One region of the Mycobacterium sp. NPDC050441 genome, then DNA from elsewhere that is predicted to be linked to it. Evidence: riboswitches for the same ligand, from Rfam matches in the RefSeq annotation. Region 1 holds a riboswitch; the other holds the start of a gene.
What was found. A riboswitch is a leader RNA that binds a small molecule or an ion and turns the genes downstream of it on or off. The one in region 1 is predicted to bind cobalamin.
Positions count from the first base shown of each region.

Region 2: it holds a riboswitch for cobalamin, as region 1 does, so the genes downstream of both, AB0I14_RS18110 (ABC transporter substrate-binding protein) here and metE (5-methyltetrahydropteroyltriglutamate--homocysteine S-methyltransferase) in region 1, are expected to answer to the same signal.

Region 1 is NZ_JBFAJS010000014.1:89,896-99,564, reverse strand. It holds gene AB0I14_RS30435 (enoyl-CoA hydratase) at 1-644, opposite strand, end outside; gene AB0I14_RS30430 (signal peptidase II) at 751-1,296, shown strand; gene AB0I14_RS30425 (hypothetical protein) at 1,283-1,681, shown strand; gene AB0I14_RS30420 (hypothetical protein) at 1,757-2,038, opposite strand; gene AB0I14_RS30415 (hypothetical protein) at 2,290-3,024, opposite strand; gene AB0I14_RS30410 (MspA family porin) at 3,056-3,739, opposite strand; gene AB0I14_RS30405 (MspA family porin) at 3,831-4,496, opposite strand; gene AB0I14_RS30400 (hypothetical protein) at 5,024-5,545, shown strand; gene AB0I14_RS30395 (sensor domain-containing protein) at 5,663-6,337, shown strand; cobalamin riboswitch at 6,405-6,613, shown strand; gene metE (5-methyltetrahydropteroyltriglutamate--homocysteine S-methyltransferase) at 6,740-9,013, shown strand; gene AB0I14_RS30385 (class I SAM-dependent methyltransferase) at 9,111-9,669, opposite strand, start outside.
Region 2 is NZ_JBFAJS010000005.1:524,129-533,797, reverse strand. It holds gene AB0I14_RS18155 (alpha-E domain-containing protein) at 1-72, shown strand, start outside; gene AB0I14_RS18150 (transglutaminase family protein) at 73-912, shown strand; gene AB0I14_RS18145 (MarR family winged helix-turn-helix transcriptional regulator) at 896-1,393, opposite strand; gene AB0I14_RS18140 (hypothetical protein) at 1,481-2,188, shown strand; gene AB0I14_RS18135 (TIGR03560 family F420-dependent LLM class oxidoreductase) at 2,197-3,048, shown strand; gene AB0I14_RS18130 (HEAT repeat domain-containing protein) at 3,045-4,574, opposite strand; gene AB0I14_RS18125 (ribonuclease Z) at 4,659-5,519, opposite strand; gene AB0I14_RS18120 (CBS domain-containing protein) at 5,624-6,055, shown strand; gene AB0I14_RS18115 (GNAT family N-acetyltransferase) at 6,117-6,725, shown strand; cobalamin riboswitch at 6,746-6,878, shown strand; gene AB0I14_RS18110 (ABC transporter substrate-binding protein) at 6,919-7,956, shown strand; gene AB0I14_RS18105 (ABC transporter substrate-binding protein) at 8,001-8,975, shown strand; gene AB0I14_RS18100 (iron chelate uptake ABC transporter family permease subunit) at 8,972-9,669, shown strand, end outside.

The DNA of each region.
Region 1 (9,669 bases):
ACCGTCCCCGGATTGGCGGTGGCCCGCATCGACGCCTTGGTGGCGATCACCACGTCGCGCGGCGCGGCGGCCGGGCCTGCGGCGAGCATGCGAGCGGCCCCCACCGGATCCTCGGCGATCGACAGGGCCAGGCCGTGGCGCACCGCGGATTCGGCGTCGAAGCGCATGCCGAACAACAACGCGGCCCGGGCCACCTGCGGGCCGACGCCGCGCTGCAGCATCCAGGTGGCGCCGCCGCCGGGATGGATGCCCAGCTTCTGGAATCGTGGATCGAACAATGCCGCCGGGCCCGCGATACGTACATCGGCGGCCAGCGCCAGGTTCAGGCCCGCGCCCACCGCGGCGCCGTTGACCGCGGCGATCGTCGGCAGCGTGCAATGCGCGACGGCCAGAAACCCGTCGTAGATCTTGCGCAGACCGTCCTCGGTGGCTTCGCCGAGAGCGGTCAGATCGGCGCCGGCGCAGAACGCCTTGCCCGCACCGGTGACGATCACGGCGTGCACGTCGGGGTTGGCCTCGGCGGCCTCGACCGCGGTGCGCAGGGCCGCCGACATCTCGAAAGTCACCGCATTGCGGCGATCGGGATCGTTGACGGTGATGACTGCGATGTGATCGTCGACGCTGACCAACACGGAATCCGACACCAGGTCACCCTAGCGCGCCCCCGCCGACGGCGGTGACCACAAATGTTCATCGAAACGTCAGCCGCGCCGCCCGGCGGTCCGGCCGGTGCGCGCGGACAATGATTCGATGACGGCTGACATTGCCGGTATTTCTGGCGCCCGGTCGACGCAGCCGACGCGGCGCCGATTGCTGTTGCTGGCGGCCGGATCGATCTTTGCGGTCGACGTGGGAACCAAGATGCTGGCTGTCGGCCTGCTCGAACCCGGTCGCGCGGTCCCGTTGCTCGGCGACTGGTTGGCGTGCGAGCTCACCCGCAACTCTGGTGCCGCGTTGTCGATGGCGGCCAACCGCACCGTGATGCTGACCATCGTGGTCCTTTCGGTCGCCGCGGTCATTGCCTGGATCGGCGTGCATGTCCGCTCACCGTGGTGGGCGCTGGGCCTCGGAACGATCCTCGGCGGTGCCGCGGGCAACCTCATCGATCGGTTCTTCCGGGCCCCGGGTCCGCTGCGGGGACAGGTGATCGACTTCTTGGCGGTCGGCCCGATGCCGGTGTTCAACGTGGCGGATCTGGCCGTGCTGGCGGGTGTGGTCTGGCTGATTGCGTTGTCGCTGTCGGGTTTTCCGTTCAACGGCGCCGCCCGGAGCCCGGGGCCGCATGCCGGACGTTGATCGGGACCACCGGGTCGGTTCAACCGAAGGTCCGCCGAGCCCGCCATGGCACGAGACCCCCGCGGCGATGGTCGTCGCCGGCATCGGGGGTGTGGTGGCCATCGGCGCGTTGGTGTTCGCGATCCTGATGACGTCGCACCAGTCGGTACTGCCTCCTCAACCCGATCGACTCACCCCGGTGACGCCCACCAAGCTGTCGTCGCGGTCGGTGACAACCAGCACGAGCACTTCGCCACGGACACCGGTGAGCACCAGCGAGGACATCGGACCATCGAGTGCGCCACCGCCACCGCAGGAGATCCCGGTGGAGACCAGTGCGCCGGCGACCACGACCATGTCGAATCCCTACGCCACCACCTCGGCGCCCAATGCCGGCGCATTCTGATGCAAGCCGACCGGATCGCTCGGAGCGAGGATCAGCCGAATCCGATTCCGATGCCTCCGCGACTCGCAAGGGCGTTCACGAATTCGCGCTCTCGTCTGGGCATTGCACATCCACGTAGACCGTCACCGCTGACTTCGGCAACGGCGGCACCCCGCGGTTGGGGTTGTGGATCGAATTGACCCGGCATCTGTCCAGCGGCAAAGTGCTGGTGCCGCCGACCCAGTTGATCGCCACGGTGTAACCCTCGGCACTGAGGGCCGAGATGGTCTCGTCAGCACGTTGCCCGCTGCCCGCAGTCGGCTCCGCCGCGGCCAAAGGGGCGGCCCCGAGCGCAATGGCCGGGATGATCACGGCCACACCGGTGATTTTCGAATATCGAGCATGAGTGAGCATCCCGACCCTCCCGGCGGTCGGATCTCATGCTGTCGCTCTCACCGGTAGCCCCGACCGTTGCCAGTCAGTGTATTCCCGATGTACAGGAAGTTAACAGAAAGTTACGGAAATTAGTCCTGCTGGCGGCTGCGGGCCGAGTTTGACTGACCGGGGGTATGGGCGGGCACAAAACAATCGGGCAGCATCCGGGATCACCGGATGCTGCCCGAAATGTCTCACGGAGCAGGCGGTGCGGGAACTGGATCCGCCGGGGGGAGTGGTGTTCCCGGCGCCGGCGGTGGCGCTGCCGGATCCGGCAGGTTCTCACCGAGCCCCTGCGGGACGTTCGTCCCGAGCGGCGGCGCGGTGCCCGGAAGTGGTTCACCCAGTTGCTCTTTGGGTACCTGCCCGAGCAACGAGCCACGCAGGTTCCCGTTGTGGGACATGTTGCGCATCTGTCGAAGAAAGTCGAGCCCGGAGATGTCCGCGTTCTCCTGGCCCGGTGCGACGCCGACCACCGCGCCCTCACCCGGCGCCGACGGCTTCTCGTTCTGCGGGAAGAAGTTTCCGTTGTTGAACGCTCTGAGGTTAGGTGCGTTGGTGGCTGGCGGCCCGCCGGGCGCCGACGGAGCTGCATACTGGCCCAGCAGCGCACCGGGACTCATGTCGATCCCGGCCGGGGTGCCCAGTCTGCCGGGTGCCGTTTCGGTCCCGGTCTGGCCCAGCACCGACAACCCGCTCGGGCCGAGCGGTGCGCCCATGAGAGGCACCTCGGGTCCGGGTGGCGGAGGTGGCCCGGGAGCCGGTGCCGGGGCGGCGACTGCCGGCGCACCTGGAACCTCCGGCGGTGCCGGATCGGCGGAGGCGGTTGCCGAGCAGGCAACCGCCGCGCCGACCACGAACAGCCCGGCTGCGGCGAGGGTGGCCATCGCGTTCTTGACCGCGAATGTGCCGTCCGGGTTCTCGCTCATGCCTTCGTGTTTCGCTCTCACGTCCAGCCCGTCAGACCGACTTGGTGACGCCGTAGTAAGCGACCACGTCGTCGGTGTCGGTGGTGGAGCTGGTCAGGGTGGCGTAGGACCGCAGGAAGGACTGACCCACGCAGCCGTCGATCTTGATGTGGACGTCCTTCAACGTGACACGCACCGGCGCGGCCTTGAACGACTTCTTGTTCACCGAGACGTTGGTGACGGTGCCGGGCTTGGCGTGGATCTCGATGGTGCCGGACATCGGCATGCTGACACCGGTGGGGATGATGCCGGCCAGCGTCGAGCCCGACGTGCTCAGGCCGATGGAACCGATGAGGCGGACCTGACCGAGTTCGATCCCGCAGCCGATCTGGTAGCCGGTGTCCAGCGTGCCGCCGGTCAGGGACGTGGACCCGCCGCCGGTGACGGTGCCGGTGAACGTGGCTGCGACGAGGTATTCGCGAGACGACACAGCGGTGGTCAGCGGCGCCACGGGCAGCTGGGTCTCATCTTTCGCGGCGACGGTGAGCTTCCATCCGTCCGGGGTGGTGACGATGCCGGGCTCGGCGGACGCGACGACTCCGTTGTCCGGCGGGGGGCCGGCGTCGACAGCCGGGTCCGCTGGTGGGGGTGGCGGCGGGTCGGCCGACGCGAGGGGCGCCAACGCTACCGGGGCCAGCAGGCAGACAGCAGCCAGGGTGGCGAATCGATTCAACATGCGGGAACTTGTGCCTCTCGTGGGGTTCGAATCCGAGGGATCGGCGTGGCGGTCAGAGCGAATCATGGTCGGTGTCGTATCCGGGCCGAGGTCAGACGGCCTTGGTGACGCCGAGGTAGGTGATGACGTCGTCGGTGTTGTCGGTGGAGCTGGTCAGAGTCGCGTAGGTACGAATGAACGACTGACCGGCGCACTGATCGAACTTGATGCGGACGCCCGTGATGGTCACGCGGGTGCCCGAACCCTTGAACGACTTCTTGTCGATCGGGACGATGGTGACCGTGCCCGGCTTCAGGTACACCTTGCCCTGCAAGCTGATACCGGTACCGGCGCCGACATCGCCCGCGGACCCGGTGAACGGAATCTTGATGCTCGGCGAGAAGCTGATGCCGGGGTTGATCTCCGTCTCGTCGCTGATGATTCCGCAGCCGATCTGAGCGCCGGCCTCCAGCGTGCCGCCGGTGAGCTTGGTCTTGCCACCGCCGGAGACTTTTCCGTTGAAGGTGCCGCCGACGAGGTATTCGCGCGACGACACCGCGGTGGTCAGCGGAGCGACCGGAAGCAGGGTCTCGTTGGAGCCGGTCACCGTCACGTGCCAGCCGTCCGGGGTGTCCAGGACTCCGGGAGGCGAGGAAGGCACGGCGCCGGTGTCCGGCGGGGGCGGGGCAGGCGCGGCGACGTCAGCGACCGGCGCGGGGTCCGGCGGTGGCGGGGGATCCGCTGATGCAAGGGGCGCAATCGCTACAGGGGCCAACATGCAGACTGCAGCCAGGGGGGCAAAACGACTCAACATGCGTGAACTTGCGCCTCTCGTGGTTCTGAATCCCGATGGTCTGCGACGCGCCGTGGTCGTCAGAAGCCAAGGGATCCAAGGTCTCTTGTCGCGACGAATCATTAACCGGTCGCGTTTCGAAACGGTGAACAGCGCCCCAACAACTGCCGCCGCGTTCCCATCCAGCTGGATTTTTCGAACCTGTGAGGTTCCTGGTAATGGGGTGCGCGGCAATGCATTCCAATTATGAGGAAGGGAAAACTCCGGCCGGCACACAATGGACGACCGTTAGGGGGAACGGGTTGGCCGGGTGTTCACCTTTTGGACATGTGAACCCCCGACCGTGAGGTGATCCGGGGGGACGGCAGATGCGTCGATGAGGCGCGGACGTCAACTGTGGCGCTTGCCGCCGAACTGCTATCCGACTGACGGAGGAATCGTTGAGGTCGTCTCAGGTGTACGAGCGAGGGATTGCATCGCTGCTCATTGCCTTCAGCATTGGGTTCGGTGCCATGCCCACGGCACTCGCCGAACCCGGTGATGAGGCCGGGGCTCCGGGGCCGGCGGCGCCCGGGGTGCCCGAGTTGCCTCCGGTGACACCGGGTGCGCCGGTGGCAGGTCCGGTGCCGGTGCCGGTTGCGAGCACGGATGACGCTGGCGTGCCGGCGGTTACGGCGTGCTCGACGTTCGCCGACGCTCTCGATTCGGCATCGACCTTCTACGGCGATTTCGCGGATTCCATCGAAGGTGTGGAGCGCCCCGACTATGGGGATCCGACAATCAGCACCACGAACACGAGTGGCCGGACGGCGCTGCGCGAAGCTGCTGCGTCGGCGATGAATGCCGCCGGCACACCGGGGCTCTCGCCCGACATTGCCAACCCGATGCGGTCATGGTCTTTCGGTGCCACGAAGCTGCTGCTGAAGATGGGGCTGCGGACCGGCGGTCAATCACTCAATGACTCGGCCACCCAGCTCAACACCGACGCCAACAACGCGCAGATGGCCTGCGCCGCCGCCGGCACCCACGCCTGACGGAGAACTCAATCATGTTGGAATGATCGGGTAATCGCGGCTCGGGCCGGAATCCGCCATCTTCGAACACTCACCTACCCGATGCGCGGTGCACCGTGCCTTCAGTAAAGGATTACCGTGGTCCGGCTTGTGATCTCGTTGGTCGCGCTCGTGCTAGTGGCAACCAGTTGTACTGGAAACGGTGACAAGGCCCAGGGTCCGCCGAAGGACGTGCCCAAGTCGGCACTCGAGGGGTTGTTGCTCAGCGCCGAGGAGGTCAACACCCTGATGGGGACCGACGGGATGACGGCGCACCCACCGGTCACCGAGATGAGCGACCACCGCAACCTGCTGCCCAACCTGAATTGCCTGGGCGCCTGGCAGGTCAACGAGTCCGCCATCTACGGGGATCACTGGGCCGCCATGCGCCAGGTCCTGCTCAGGGGCCCGGACAATGACAACTGGGACAACCTGCTGGTGCAGTCGGTGGTGATCTTCCCGTCAGCGCAGGACGCCACCGACTTCCTGAATCAGTCGGCCGATCGCTGGTCCAAGTGCACCAACCACCACGTGAACATCACCCTCAACGGTGAACGCCTGCCCAAGTGGACGAGCGGCGATCTCACGAGGACGGATTCCGAGCTCACCCTGCCGTTTACCCGCGTCGACGGGGATCAGACCCGCGACTGCCAGCGTGCGCTGGCCGTGGCCGCCAACCTGGTCATGGACATCCAGGCGTGTAAGCCGGCGGGATCCTCGGTGACCCAGGCCGCCGATGTGGTGGACAAGATCAAAGCCGCGATGCCCCGGTAGGTGGTGCTCACCACCGGGTAGTCTGAGCCGCGCAGTTGGTTTGTCGGTGCCGGGGGTAGATGCGGCGCCGACATCGAACGCCGCAGGCTGATTGAGATGCGACGTGAGAGGGAACCCGGTGAGAATCCGGGACTGTCCCGCAGCGGTATGCAGGAACGACCGCCGTCATCAGCACTGGCCCGCAGGAATCTGCGGCTGGGAAGCGACGGCCAGTAGGAGCACGGTTTGCGTGCGCGCCTGTGAGTCCGAAGACCTGCCAGCCGTACCGGGCGCGCCGCGTCCGGTGGTTCATCGCCTCGCGGAATGGGCAGTGGCCGAAAGCGGTTCACTCATGGTGGGTGGCTGTGTTCGGTTCGGCGTCTCCAGGCGATGGCCATCCCTCGCACGTTGAAGGACGTCGTCATGAGCACAACCGCAACACCCTTCGTCGCCACCATTCTCGGGTCGCCCCGAATAGGTCCCCAACGCGAACTCAAGCGCGCCGTCGAGAAGTACTGGGCGGGACGGATTGATCGCGATGAACTCGAGTCCGTCGCTGCCACCCTGCGCCGCGACACGTGGGCGTCGCTGGTCGCGGCCGGGCTGGACTCGGTCCCGGTCAACACGTTCTCCTATTACGACCAGGTGCTCGACACCGCAGTTCTGGTCGGTGCCCTGCCGACCCGAGCCCACGGTATCGCCGATGATCTCGACCGCTACTTCGCCGCAGCCCGCGGGAACGACGACATCGCCCCGTTGGAAATGACCAAATGGTTCGACACCAATTACCACTACCTGGTGCCGGAACTGGGGCCCGACACGTCGTTCTCGCTCTGCCCGACGAAGGTGCTGGGGGAGCTGGAAGAGGCTCGGGTACAGGAGATTCCGGTACGGCCGGTGATTGTCGGGCCCCTCACCTTCCTGGCGCTGTCGAAAGCTGTCGACGGCGCGGACACACCTATCTCCCGGTTGGAGGAACTCGTCGAGGTCTACGCCGAATTGTTGGGCCTGCTGGTCGACGAGGGAGTCGAGTGGGTCCAGTTCGATGAGCCGGTGTTGGTGACCGACATCCTGGACAACGCTGCCGAACTCGCCGAGCGGACGTACTCGCGGCTCGGTGCTGTGGGCAAGCGGCCTTCGGTCTTCGTCGCGACCTACTTCGGTGAGCTGACCGACACACTGCCCGCCCTGGCCCGCACGCCGGTCGAGGCCATCGGTATCGATTTGGTGGCCGGCTCTGCCACTGCCCTGGCAGCTGTGCCGGAGCTGAGGGAAAAGCTCCTGGTGGCGGGGGTGGTCGACGGACGCAATATCTGGCGCACCGATCTGGAGCGCGCTCTGCGCACTTTGACCACGCTGCCGGCGTCCGCGGCGGCGGTAGCGGTTTCGACGTCGTGCTCGACGCTGCATGTGCCGTACACCCTTGATGCCGAGCCGGATATCGATGCGGCGCTGCGCAGTTGGCTGGCCTTCGGGTCCGAGAAGGTTGATGAGGTGGTGGTCTTGGCGCGCGGCCTCAGGGAGGGACGGGACGCGATCTCGGCCGAGATGACGGCATCCAACGCTGCCATCGCGTCCCGCAAGTCCGATCCACGGCTCAACAACGGCCGAGTCAGGGCGCGGATCTCGTCCCTCGTCGCCTCGGGTTCCACACGTGGACCGGCCGATGAGCGTCGCAGCGCACAGCAGGACCGGCTGAGTCTGCCGACTCTGCCCACCACCACGATCGGGTCCTACCCGCAGACCGCGGCCATCCGCGTTGCCCGTGCCGATCTTCGGTCCGGCAAGATCGATGCCCCCGAATACGAGGGCCGGATGAAGTCGGAGATCGCCGATGTCATCGCCTTGCAGGAGCAACTCGGCCTCGATGTGCTGGTACACGGTGAGCCCGAGCGCAACGACATGGTGCAGTATTTCGCCGAACAACTTGACGGGTTCTTCGCCACGCAGAACGGCTGGGTGCAGTCCTACGGCAGCCGCTGCGTGCGCCCGCCGATCCTCTACGGGGACGTGGCGCGGCCCAAGCCGATGACCGTTGAGTGGATCACCTATGCCCAGTCGCTGACCGACAAACCGGTCAAGGGCATGCTCACCGGCCCGGTCACCATCTTGGCCTGGTCTTTCGTCCGGGACGATCAGCCATTGGCCGATACCGCTTTTCAGGTTGCCCTGGCCATCCGGGACGAAACTGTGGACCTGCAGTCAGCAGGCATCGCGATCATCCAGGTGGACGAGCCCGCGTTGCGCGAACTGCTACCGCTGCGCACCAATGACAAGGCGGCGTACCTACGCTGGGCCGTCGATGCGTTCCGGCTGTCCACCTCCGGCGTCGCCGACTCCACACAGATCCACACCCACCTGTGCTACTCGGAGTTCGGTGAGGTGATCGGGGCGATCGCTGACCTGGACGCCGACGTGACCTCCATCGAGGCGGCCCGTTCACACATGGAGGTGCTCGGTGATCTCAATGCCGCCGGGTTCTCCAACAGTGTCGGCCCGGGTGTCTACGACATCCACTCACCGCGGGTGCCCGGCGTGGAGGAGATCGTGAGGTCACTGCGTGAGGCTCTCAAAGCGGTTCCCGCCGAACGTCTCTGGGTCAATCCAGACTGCGGACTGAAGACCCGAACCACAGGTGAGGTGGCCGAGGCGCTCAGGCATCTGGTCGGCGCTGCCGCGGAAGTGCGCGCGGGATAGCGTCATTCAGGTCGCCGAGCGTGGGCCTTGTGCACGCAATCGGGTCGATTGCCGTGCACAAGGCCCACGCTTGTTGCGGCTCAGCATCTCCGGTGCATCAACCGAACTCGACGACGTTGGTCGGTGCCCGGAAGCGTTCCAGCGACCGTGATCGGTAGACGACCGCCGCAGCACGCGACAGGACCTTGCCCCGGCCCGCAGGCATCTCAAGTTCATGGGCCGCGCGAACGCCGGGGATCGCACGCAGCTCGCCGTAGCGGTCGGCGGTGAATGAGAAGGGCATCGGCGGCGCGGTGTACTCCTTGCTGAGTCTGATGCCGCGCCGTTGCGAGTACCAGCTCAGAAACCGCGGGACGCTGTCGAAGATCAGATGTCCCCCGGGGAATCTGGCGGCACAGACGGCAATGAGGTCGAACACCGCGTCGTGCTCCAGATATTGGAACAAGCCCTCGGCAGTGATGAGCACACCGTTGGCAGTGTCGACCTGGTCCATCCAGGAGTAGTCGAGGGCGGACTGCGCCAGGTAGCGGAGTCTGTCCGAGGACGGTAGCAATTCCTGACGCAGCCCGATGATCGGATCCAGATCCACTGAAAGCCAATTCATCTCGCCGTTGTCGAGACGCCAGAAGCTGGTCTGCAGCCCCTCGGCGAGCGCG
Region 2 (9,669 bases), on a different contig from region 1:
TCGGCGCCGTGGGTGGCCTGGACCGACGCCGGACATGAGGATGTGGTTGTGATCGAGGAGGGCGAGGTCTAGATGTGGCGGTTACGCGTGGTGCATTCGACCGGATATGCCTACCGGTCGGCGGTGACGGCGTCCTACAACGAGGCCCGATTGACCCCGCGGTCGGATTCGCGTCAGAACGTGATCCTGAACCGGGTCGAGACCATCCCGGCGACCAGGTCCTATCGGTATGTCGACTACTGGGGTACGGCGGTGACAGCCTTCGATCTGCATGCTCCGCACACCGAGTTGGAGGTCTCGGGATCCTCGGTGGTCGAGACCGAGGTCGCGGAGAAACCCGAGGAGCTCGCCGGGTGGGACGATCTGGACACCGAGGCCGTGATCGACCGGTTCGACGAGGTGCTCAGCCCGACCCACTACACACCGCACAGCAAGCGGATCACGCGCGTGGGACAGCGAATCGCCAAGGATCACGACCCGTTCGAGGCGGTCGGCGCGGTGGCGCAGTGGGTGCGCAGTGAACTCGACTACGTGCCCGGTACCACCGGGGTGCACTCCTCGGGCCTGGATGCTTTGCGTGAGGGCAAAGGCGTGTGTCAGGACTTCGCCCACCTGTCGTTGATCGTGTTGCGGTCCATGGGGATTCCGGCGCGGTACGTGTCGGGCTATCTGCATCCGGCGCAGGACGCGGTGGTGGGGGACACCATCGACGGTCAGAGTCACGCCTGGATTCAGGCGTGGACCGGAGGTTGGTGGCACTACGACCCGACCAACGACAGCGAGATCAATGAGCAGTACGTCAGTGTCGGCGTGGGGCGGGACTACTCGGATGTGGCCCCGCTCAAGGGAATCTATTCGGGTGAGGGGTCGACGGATCTCGACGTGGTCGTGGAGGTCACCCGGCTGGCTTGACCGGGCCCGCACCCGCGCGGCCCAGGTTGCGGAAGCCGGGGTGCACGTGCGGGGTCAGCTCATGTTGATCGGCCAGCGTCTGCAGCAGCTCGCGGAGGTTCTCTCGTTGTGCCGCATCGAGGCCCGCGGTCATGCGCTCGTCGTGTCGGCGCGCCAGCTCTCCGATGCGGCGCAGCGTCTTCTTTCCTGCGGTGCTGAGAAACAGCGCGTGCAGCCGGCGGTCGTCGGGATTGCGGCGTCGTTCGACGTAGCCGCGGTCCTCGAGGTCGTCGACGTAGCTCACCACCCGGCTCGGTAACAGGCTCAGCTGGGTGCTCAGGGACTGCTGGCTTAGTCCCGGCTGCCCGCCGATGGCGCGCAGGATGCCGGCGTGCGGCGGCGTGAGCTCGAGGGTCGCCATCTGTTCGGCGAACAGTGTTGCCGCCCGGTGGCCGAGTTGTGCCAGAAGGAATGCCACGGAGTCCGACGGGCCAGGTTCCATGCCGAAACCGTATCAGCAACAAATGGTTCACGACTGAAAATATTCAGGCAGTTGCCGCCGGGCGGATACGGGCATATCGTTCAAGTCATGAATGATTCAACAGAAGATCGAATTCGGGCCACGCGACCTGCCGGCCGACAAGGCGGACCGCCCTTGGCCCCGGTGGCAGCGGTTTCACTCGCGTTGGTGCTGGTCGGATTGGGCGTCGGCGTCGCACTCGGCGGGGTGATGCCGCTCCCGTACGGTGCGGCCGCAGACGTCCTTCGATATGTCCATGATCATCACGCGGCGGTGCAGGCCGGCGCGGTGGGCGCGTTCGCGGCGTCGGTACCGCTGGCGATCTATGCCGCCACCGCGAGCACACGTCTGCGGCAACTCGGCGTGACGGCGCCCGGTGCGACGATCGCACTGACGGGCGGGATTCTCGCCTCCGGAGCCCTCGCGCTGGCAGGGCTGATCTGCTGGACGATGTCGCGGCCCGAGGTGGTCGTCGACGACGGCCTGATCCGCGCGCTGTACTACCTGGTGTTCCTCACGGGCGGGGTCGGGCACATCGTGGCACTCGGCCTGCTGCTTGCCGGGATCGCGGTGCCCAGTCTGGTCCTCGGACTGTTGCCGCGGGCGCTGGCCTGGACGGGCCTGGCCATTGCTGTGCTGGCCGAGGTGGCGACGCTGGTGCTCATCTGGCCCGAAGCGGCAGTGATCCTGCCGGTCGCCCGGTTCACGGGCTTCCTCTGGCTGATCGTCGCCGGTGCGCTTCTGCCGAAGCGTCGGGCCGAGTTGCGGCACGTATGAAGCTCAGCGTGAGTGTCACGAACTACTCGTGGCCCGATGCGATTCACGAGCGACTCGCCGATCTGGCGACGTTCCTCGATGGCACCGCTGTCGACACCCTGTGGGTGGCCGACCATCTCATGCAGGCGGATCCTTCCTGCCGGACTGACGAGCCGATGCTCGAGGCGTACACCGTGCTCGGTTACCTCGCCGCGGCGACGCGACGCATCCGGCTGGGCACGATGGTGACGGCGGCGACCTTTCGGGCGCCCGCCCTGTTGATCAAGGCGGTGACGACGCTCGACGTGCTCTCGAATGGCCGGGCGTGGCTCGGTCTCGGCGCCGGTTACAACGCGGACGAGGCGACCGCGATGGGATTGTTCCTACCGGACACTGCGGAACGGTTCGAGCGGATGACAGAGCTGTTGCAGTTGGCCGATCAAATGTGGCGCGGCGACCAATCGAGTTACCGCGGTGAGTATCTGACCGCGCGGGAGCCGATCGGCAGCCCGCTACCCGTGACCGCGCCGCATCCTCCCGTGCTGATCGGCGGTACCGGGGAGCGACGCACACTGCGGCTGGTCGCGCAGTATGGCGATGCGTGCAACCTGTTCGACGTACCCGACGGTGGCGCCTCGATCCGAAGACAGCTCGACGTTCTCGATCTGCACTGCGCAGATGTCGGACGCCGGTCCGACGAGATCGACCGCACGGTGACCACCGCGCTTCACGACGGCGAGGGCTCCGACGCGCTCGTCGAGCGCTGCCACTCGTTGGCCGACTCAGGGATCCAGCACGTCGTGGTGATCGCCCGCGGTCGACCGCTGACCGAGACCGACCTCAATTGTGTTGCGGGCGCGGCAGATCAGCTCGCGGCCTAATCCGACAGGCCGAGGTGCCAGCGCAGGAGGCGGGCGTCGTGGACGCCGATACTCGGCTCTGCGGCATCGATGAGCGGGCCCAGGCGATCGAGGGTGGACGGGCTCGGCATCTGGTACGCCGTCGAGGCCTCGCGGTCCAGCCATCCGGTGAGATCTGTACGGGCATAGGCGCGCAGCGTTTCGTCGAGGTCGACGACGCCCCGGAGGTCCACCTCGATCCGGGTCCAGGTGTCCCTGCCGACCAGCAGGCTGAACGCGGCGCGCCGGACGTGCGGTGGTTGGTCTGTGCGCAGCAATTCCCACAACCGATCCGTCGGTGGCAGGTCCGGCTGCCCACGCAGGGCCGCCAGCACCGCGCGCACGACGATCGGGGCTCGGTCGGTGACCAGGCCCGAGATCGTGTCGAGGGGGCCACCCAGTCGGCGCACGGCCCGCACCGCCTCGGCACGCACCCGCGGACGGTCATGCCCGTGATAACCGCAGACCAGCTCCGCGTCATCGACTGTGCCGCACTCACCGAGCCCGGCGATGACGCCGCGCAGGTGTGAGTCATCAACGGAGAACAGCAATTCCCGGTAACGCTCGGCCGCGTCCCGGCCGGCGCGCCGCATTGCCCACTGGGCGGTGGCCCGCAGCGCCGCCGACCGGTCCGCGAGGAACGCGTCCCCTGCCTCCGGGTGCCCGATCTGGACCAGTCCGGCAAGCGCCTCGACACGCACCAGCACGAAGCGGGCGCCGAGCAGATGTTCCAGGGTGTCCCGATCGTGGTGGCGTACGGAGGCGCGGACGGCCGCGTCGACGCACAGGCTCCGGCAGACGTTGTCTCGCTCGGTCAGGGCCGCCTCGACGACCGCAGCCGAGCCGGCACGGCCCGGCTCCAGCCACAGACGGTAGGCGAGTCGGCGCACGGGCAGGTCGTCGCTCATGCGGGCGGAGTCGAGCGTTCCGTCCGACCGCGTGCGCAACACCTCGGTCACCGCTTCGACGGCATGCCCGCCCCGACACCAATCCCGCATCGCCAGAGCCACGCCGGCCGCCCGAATCAACGCGGCCGCATCCGCGGTGGCGAGCGCTGCCGGAAGCGCCCGCCGGGCGTCGACCCGAACCGGTTCCACCCAGTCGGCGGTACGGATCACCAACAGCGGAAGCAGTCGCTGATCGCTACCCATCGGTCGCGAATTCACGGCACGCTGTCGGCGCCGTCCGTCTGCCGAACAGGCGTTGAGCAACAGGGCAAGGGGATCGGATCTGAACCACCCGGCGTTGGTGATCCGTTCCCACCGATAGCCGGGATAGAAGGACTCGTACCCCCTCCGCTGTTCGATGTCCAGCCGCAGCCAGGTGCGCGGGCGCACGGTCGACAACACGCGCATGACCTCGTCCGGGTCGGCCCGATCGCGGGCAAGCTGCACCAGGGTCTTCATGGTGCCGTAGAGGCTGCCGCCGCGGTCGGCGTCCGCCACAACGGCGGCCAAGTTTTCAAGCGCATCGCCGTCTGGGGACCGCCGGAACCACTCCGTCGCCATCGCGCCCCCTTTCCCGCTCGGTGCGGTTCAGTGTGAACGCAACGACCGGTCAATTCCATCGGATTTCGCGGCCGCAGCGGCCGATCAGCTGCGCGCTCTGGCGCACACTCCCGGGTGAACCTGGACGCGGTGCAGATCGTCGCCGAGTTCGATCTGGCGGTCGAATGCACTGGCCGCCAATGCCCGCCAGTCGTCTTCGGTGCCCGCAGCGATGGCCGGCACGTAGTGGGTCAGGATCAGGATGCCCACCCCGGCCCGGGCGGCGGTGGCGGCCGCCTCTTCCACCGACGAGTGGTAGTCGCAGATGTCGCGGATCCGTTGCATCGGAAGCTGATTCACGAGGTCTTTGCGAATCACGGTGTGTACCAGGGCCCCCGCGCCGGCGGCCAAGGTATCGAGGCTCTCGCACGGCACGGTGTCCCCGGCCAACACCACCGACGCTCCGGCATGCTCGATCCGGAACCCGATGGTCGGTGTCACCGGCCGGTGATCGGTGGGCGCGACCTGGATATGCACCCCGTCGTGATCCCACACCGCACCCGCGGTGTGCTCGTGTACCTCCACCGGTGGCGGAGCCGTCAGATCCGCATGATGGGCGATGCGGTAACCGATGTCGTGTCCGAAGGCCCGCAGTGTCGCGTCGACCACCTCGGCGGTGCCCGGGGGACCGATGATCGTCAGGGGCGGAGCGTCCGGCGTGAACGTGCTGACCCAGCGGGTGATGATCACGTCGCCCAGGTCGGCGATGTGGTCGCTGTGTAGATGGGTGAGCAGCAACGCGCTGAGCTGGTTGGCGGCGGACCCGGCGGCGGCCAGGCGCTGCAGCACGCCGCGGCCACAGTCGATCAGAAACGTCTGATCGCCGGCGCGCGCCAGGGTTGCCGGCCCGGCCCGCTCCGGATCGGGAATCGGGCTACCGGTGCCGAGCAGCGTGACCTCGATCATGGCCCCATTCCTACTCCGTTATGGCCTATCGGGCGTGGCTTCTTTCTTCCTGACGAACACCGACCTAGCCTGGTTGTGAGGTGGATCACGATCGGAGGCTGCCGATGCGAATCGCGGACGTGCTGAAAAACAAGGGCACGGCGGTGGTGACGATTTCGCCGGAGACGACGGTGACCGAGCTGCTGGCCGGGCTGACCGAATTGAACATCGGTGCCATGGTCGTGATGGGGCCTGACGGGTTGGCCGGCATCGTCTCCGAACGCGATGTGGTGCGCAAGCTGCACGAACGTGGCAGCAGCCTGTTGGCGCAGCCGGTGTCGGAGATCATGACCACGGTGGTGGCGACCTGCACGCCACGCGACACCGTCGACCACCTCAGCGCTTTGATGACCGAGAACCGGGTGCGCCACATTCCGGTCCTCGATCGCGGCAGGCTGGCCGGCATCGTCAGCATCGGGGACATCGTCAAGACCCGGATGGAGGAGCTGGAGGCCGAGCAGCAACAGCTGCAGGACTACATCACTCAGGGTCGCTGATCGCGCCGAGACGATGGTCGTTGGCGCGAAACCGGTGTCAGTCGTGTGCGATGGTGGGCGGGTGGCCGCCGTCGACGTCCGTCCCGCACACCGATCTGACATCAAGCAGCTTGCCGTCGTTCTGGGGCGGGCGTTCCATGAGGACCCGGTGATGGTGTGGATGCTGCCCGACGCGGCCCGCCGGAGACAGGCGCTGGCCCGGATGTTCGCCACCATGACCCGCCACCATTTCCTGGCCGGCGGGGGCAGCGAGGTGGCGGTGCGGGCAGGCGTCATCGGGGCGGCGGCGCTGTGGGATCCACCCGGGTCCTGGCGGCACACGCGGCTGCAGGAATGGCTGATGATGCCCGCCTTCGCTCGGGCCTTCGGTCGCCGGGCCGGCCGGGGCCAGCAGATCGCCGCACTGATGAAGAAGCATCACCCCGAGGAACCGCACTGGTATCTGGCGGTGATCGGCAGCGATCCCACCGTGCGCGGTGGCGGCTTCGGTCACGCGCTGATGCAGTCCCGGTTGGACCGGGTGGACGCCGAACACGCGCCGGCGTATCTGGAATCGAGCAACCCCGAAAACGTGCCGTACTACCTGCGTTTCGGGTTCGAGGTCACCGGGGAGATCGTGTTGCCCGACGGCGGGCCCACGCTGACGCCGATGTGGCGTCAGCCGCGGTAGTGGCCACCTGATTCCGGGCCATCGCGCCGCGGCGCGGCTGTTACAGTGCGGAGGCCGACCAACAGGGGAATCCGGTGAAAAGCCGGAACTGACGCGCAACGGTATGAGGCGCTGCCTCGAGTCCGATTACCTGTAGCCGGAATGACTGTCGACGGCTCCGCGACCGAGCCCTGCATCGAAGGAAGTCTTGGGCGTGCGTGTATCCGCCGTACTGCTGTTCCTCTTGTCCGTTACCTTGTCCGTCACGGTGGCCTGTGGGCATCCAGAACCCGCCGCGCCCGTGGAGATAGACGGGGCCGGGACCGGTCCGACCGGCTATCCACTCACCATCGAGAACTGCGGGGTGAACGTCACTTTCGACGGGCCCCCGCAGCGAGCGGTATCGCTGTACCAGGCCTCGACCGAAATCATGCTGGCACTGGGTCTCGCCGATCGGATGGTCGGCACCTCGACCTGGTTCGATCCGGTGCTTCCCGAGCTTGCGGCCGACAACGCCACGGTGCCCAGGCTGGCGGACAACGACCCGGGACTGGAGACTGTGCTCGCCGCCGAGCCGGACCTGGTCACCTCGGCCAGCGCTCACACCTTCACGCCCGCGGTGGTCGCCGACCGTAGTCGGTTCACCCAGCTGGGAATCCCGACGTATCAATCACCCTCGGTGTGCACCGGGGCGGCAGTCGAGGGCGAGACCGTCACCCGCACCGAATCCCTGGCCCTGGACACCCTGTTCCGGGAGATCCGCGAGCTCGCACAGATCTTCGATGTGCAGGAGCGTGGCCGCGACCTGATCGCCCGGCTCACTCGGCGGCTGGAGGACACCCCGTCGATCACCGAACCGGATACCACTGTCGCGTTCTGGTTCTCGGGGCTACAGACGCCGTATCTGGCCGGCTGCTGCTCGGCACCCGGGCTGTACGCCGCTGAACTCGGCGTCACCAATGTCTTCGCCGATACCGGCGAGGACTGGCCGGAGGTCAGTTGGGAGGCACTGGCCGACCGCGACCCCGACGTGCTGGTCCTGGCCGACCTCAATCGAAGGCGCGTCGACGGGGACGCTCTGGACGCGAAAGTGAGCTTCCTGGAATCGAATCCAGTGACCAGGAACATGACCGCGGTGCGCGACAAGCGCTACGTCGTATTGTCCGGGTCCGAACTCGACCCCGGAATCCGTGAGATCGATGCCCTGGAGAAGCTGGCCGCCGGTTTCAGGGCGTTCGGGCTGGCCAAGTGAAGGGCCGGGTCCGGCTTGTCGTCGGGGTGGCGAGCGCGCTGCTGATGGGCGGGTGTGCCCAGGCCGCCGGCCCGGCAGCGGCTCCTGAGACGGCGCCCGGATATCCGCTGACCGTGCAGAATTGCGGCAGGCAGGTGGTGATCGATGCACCGCCGGAGCGGGCCGTCTCCTTGAACCAGGGCTCGACCGAGATTCTGTTCTCGCTGGGCCTGGCGGACCGCATGGTCGGCACGGCGACATGGACAGATCCGGTTCACTCCGGCCTTGAGGCCGAGAACGCCCGGGTGCCACGCCTGGCGGTCAACAAGCCGTCGCTGGAGACAGTGCTCAACGCCGAACCCGATTTTGTGTCGGCGTCCTTCGGCGGCACCCTGGGGCCAGGCGGCGTCGCCGACCGCGATCAGTTCGCACAACTGGGCGTGCCGACCTATCTCGCGCCCAGCGATTGCGAGGGCAAGACGTCGGTCAACGGTGACGGCGCGCGCACCACCGCATTCACCATGGATGCCGTTTACACCGAAATCCGGGAACTGGCAACGATCTTCGATGTCACTGACCGTGGCGATCGGCTCATCGCGCAGCTCCGCCGGCGGATGGACGCGATCGCGGCAGCCCCCTCCGCCGTCGACATGGCGTTCTGGTTCTCCGATGTTCGTGCCCCTTACTTCGCCGGTTGCTGCGGATCGCCTGGCGTGATCGCCGGGACCGTCGGGGCGCGCAACGTATTCGCCGACACCACCGATGAATGGCCGCAGGTGAGTTGGGAGAGCGTGGCCGATCGCGACCCGGATGTGTTGGTGCTGGGGGACCTGAGCCGCCGCACGATCGACGGTGACGCCCTGGAAACCAAAATCGATTTCCTGGAATCCAATCCGCTCACCCGGGGATTGTCGGCGGTGCGGCACCGCCGCTACATCGTGGTGAACGGGGCCGATCTGAACCCTTCGATCCGCACCGTGGACGGCGCCGAGAAGGTGGCCCGCGGCTTGCGGGAACTCGGGTTCGGCTCGCCGCGGTGAGTATCCGCACCGGATGGCTCGGTGGGTTGTGGGCTGCCGGGCTCGTCCTGCTGGTGTTCTCTGCCGCGGTGGCCATCACCATCGGGCCCGCTGCGTTGTCGGTGGGGGACGTGTACCGCATCGTCGGCGATCGTCTCGGCGCCGGGCCCTCGGGGGCGACCCCGCTACAGGAGAGCATCGTCTGGCAACTGCGACTCCCGCGGGTTGTCCTGGCGGCCATCTGCGGTGCCGGGTTGGCGCTGTGTGGGGCGATATTGCAGTCGCTGCTGCGCAATCCGCTGGCAGACCCGTTCGTGTTAGGCGTCTCATCGGGTGCCTCTACGGGCGCCGTGCTGGTCGCGGTGCTCGGCATCGGCGCGGGCACGCTGACCGTGTCCGGCGGCGCGTTCGCCGGTGCGGTGCTGTCTTTCGCCGTGGTGCTGCTTCTCGCCCATGCGGCGGGCGGCGGGACCGATCGGGTGGTACTGGCCGGAGTGGCCGGCACTCAGCTGTTCTCGGCGCTGACGTCCTTCATCGTGTTGTCCTCGGCTGACGCCGAACAGACCAGGGGAGTGCTGTTCTGGCTCCTGGGTTCGCTGGCCGGGGTGTCGTGGTCCGACGTGGTCGCGTGCACGGTCGTCGTCGGTGCCGGGCTGGTGGTCTGTCTGGCCTGTGCGCGCACCCTCGACGCCTTCGCGTTCGGGCAGGATGCGGC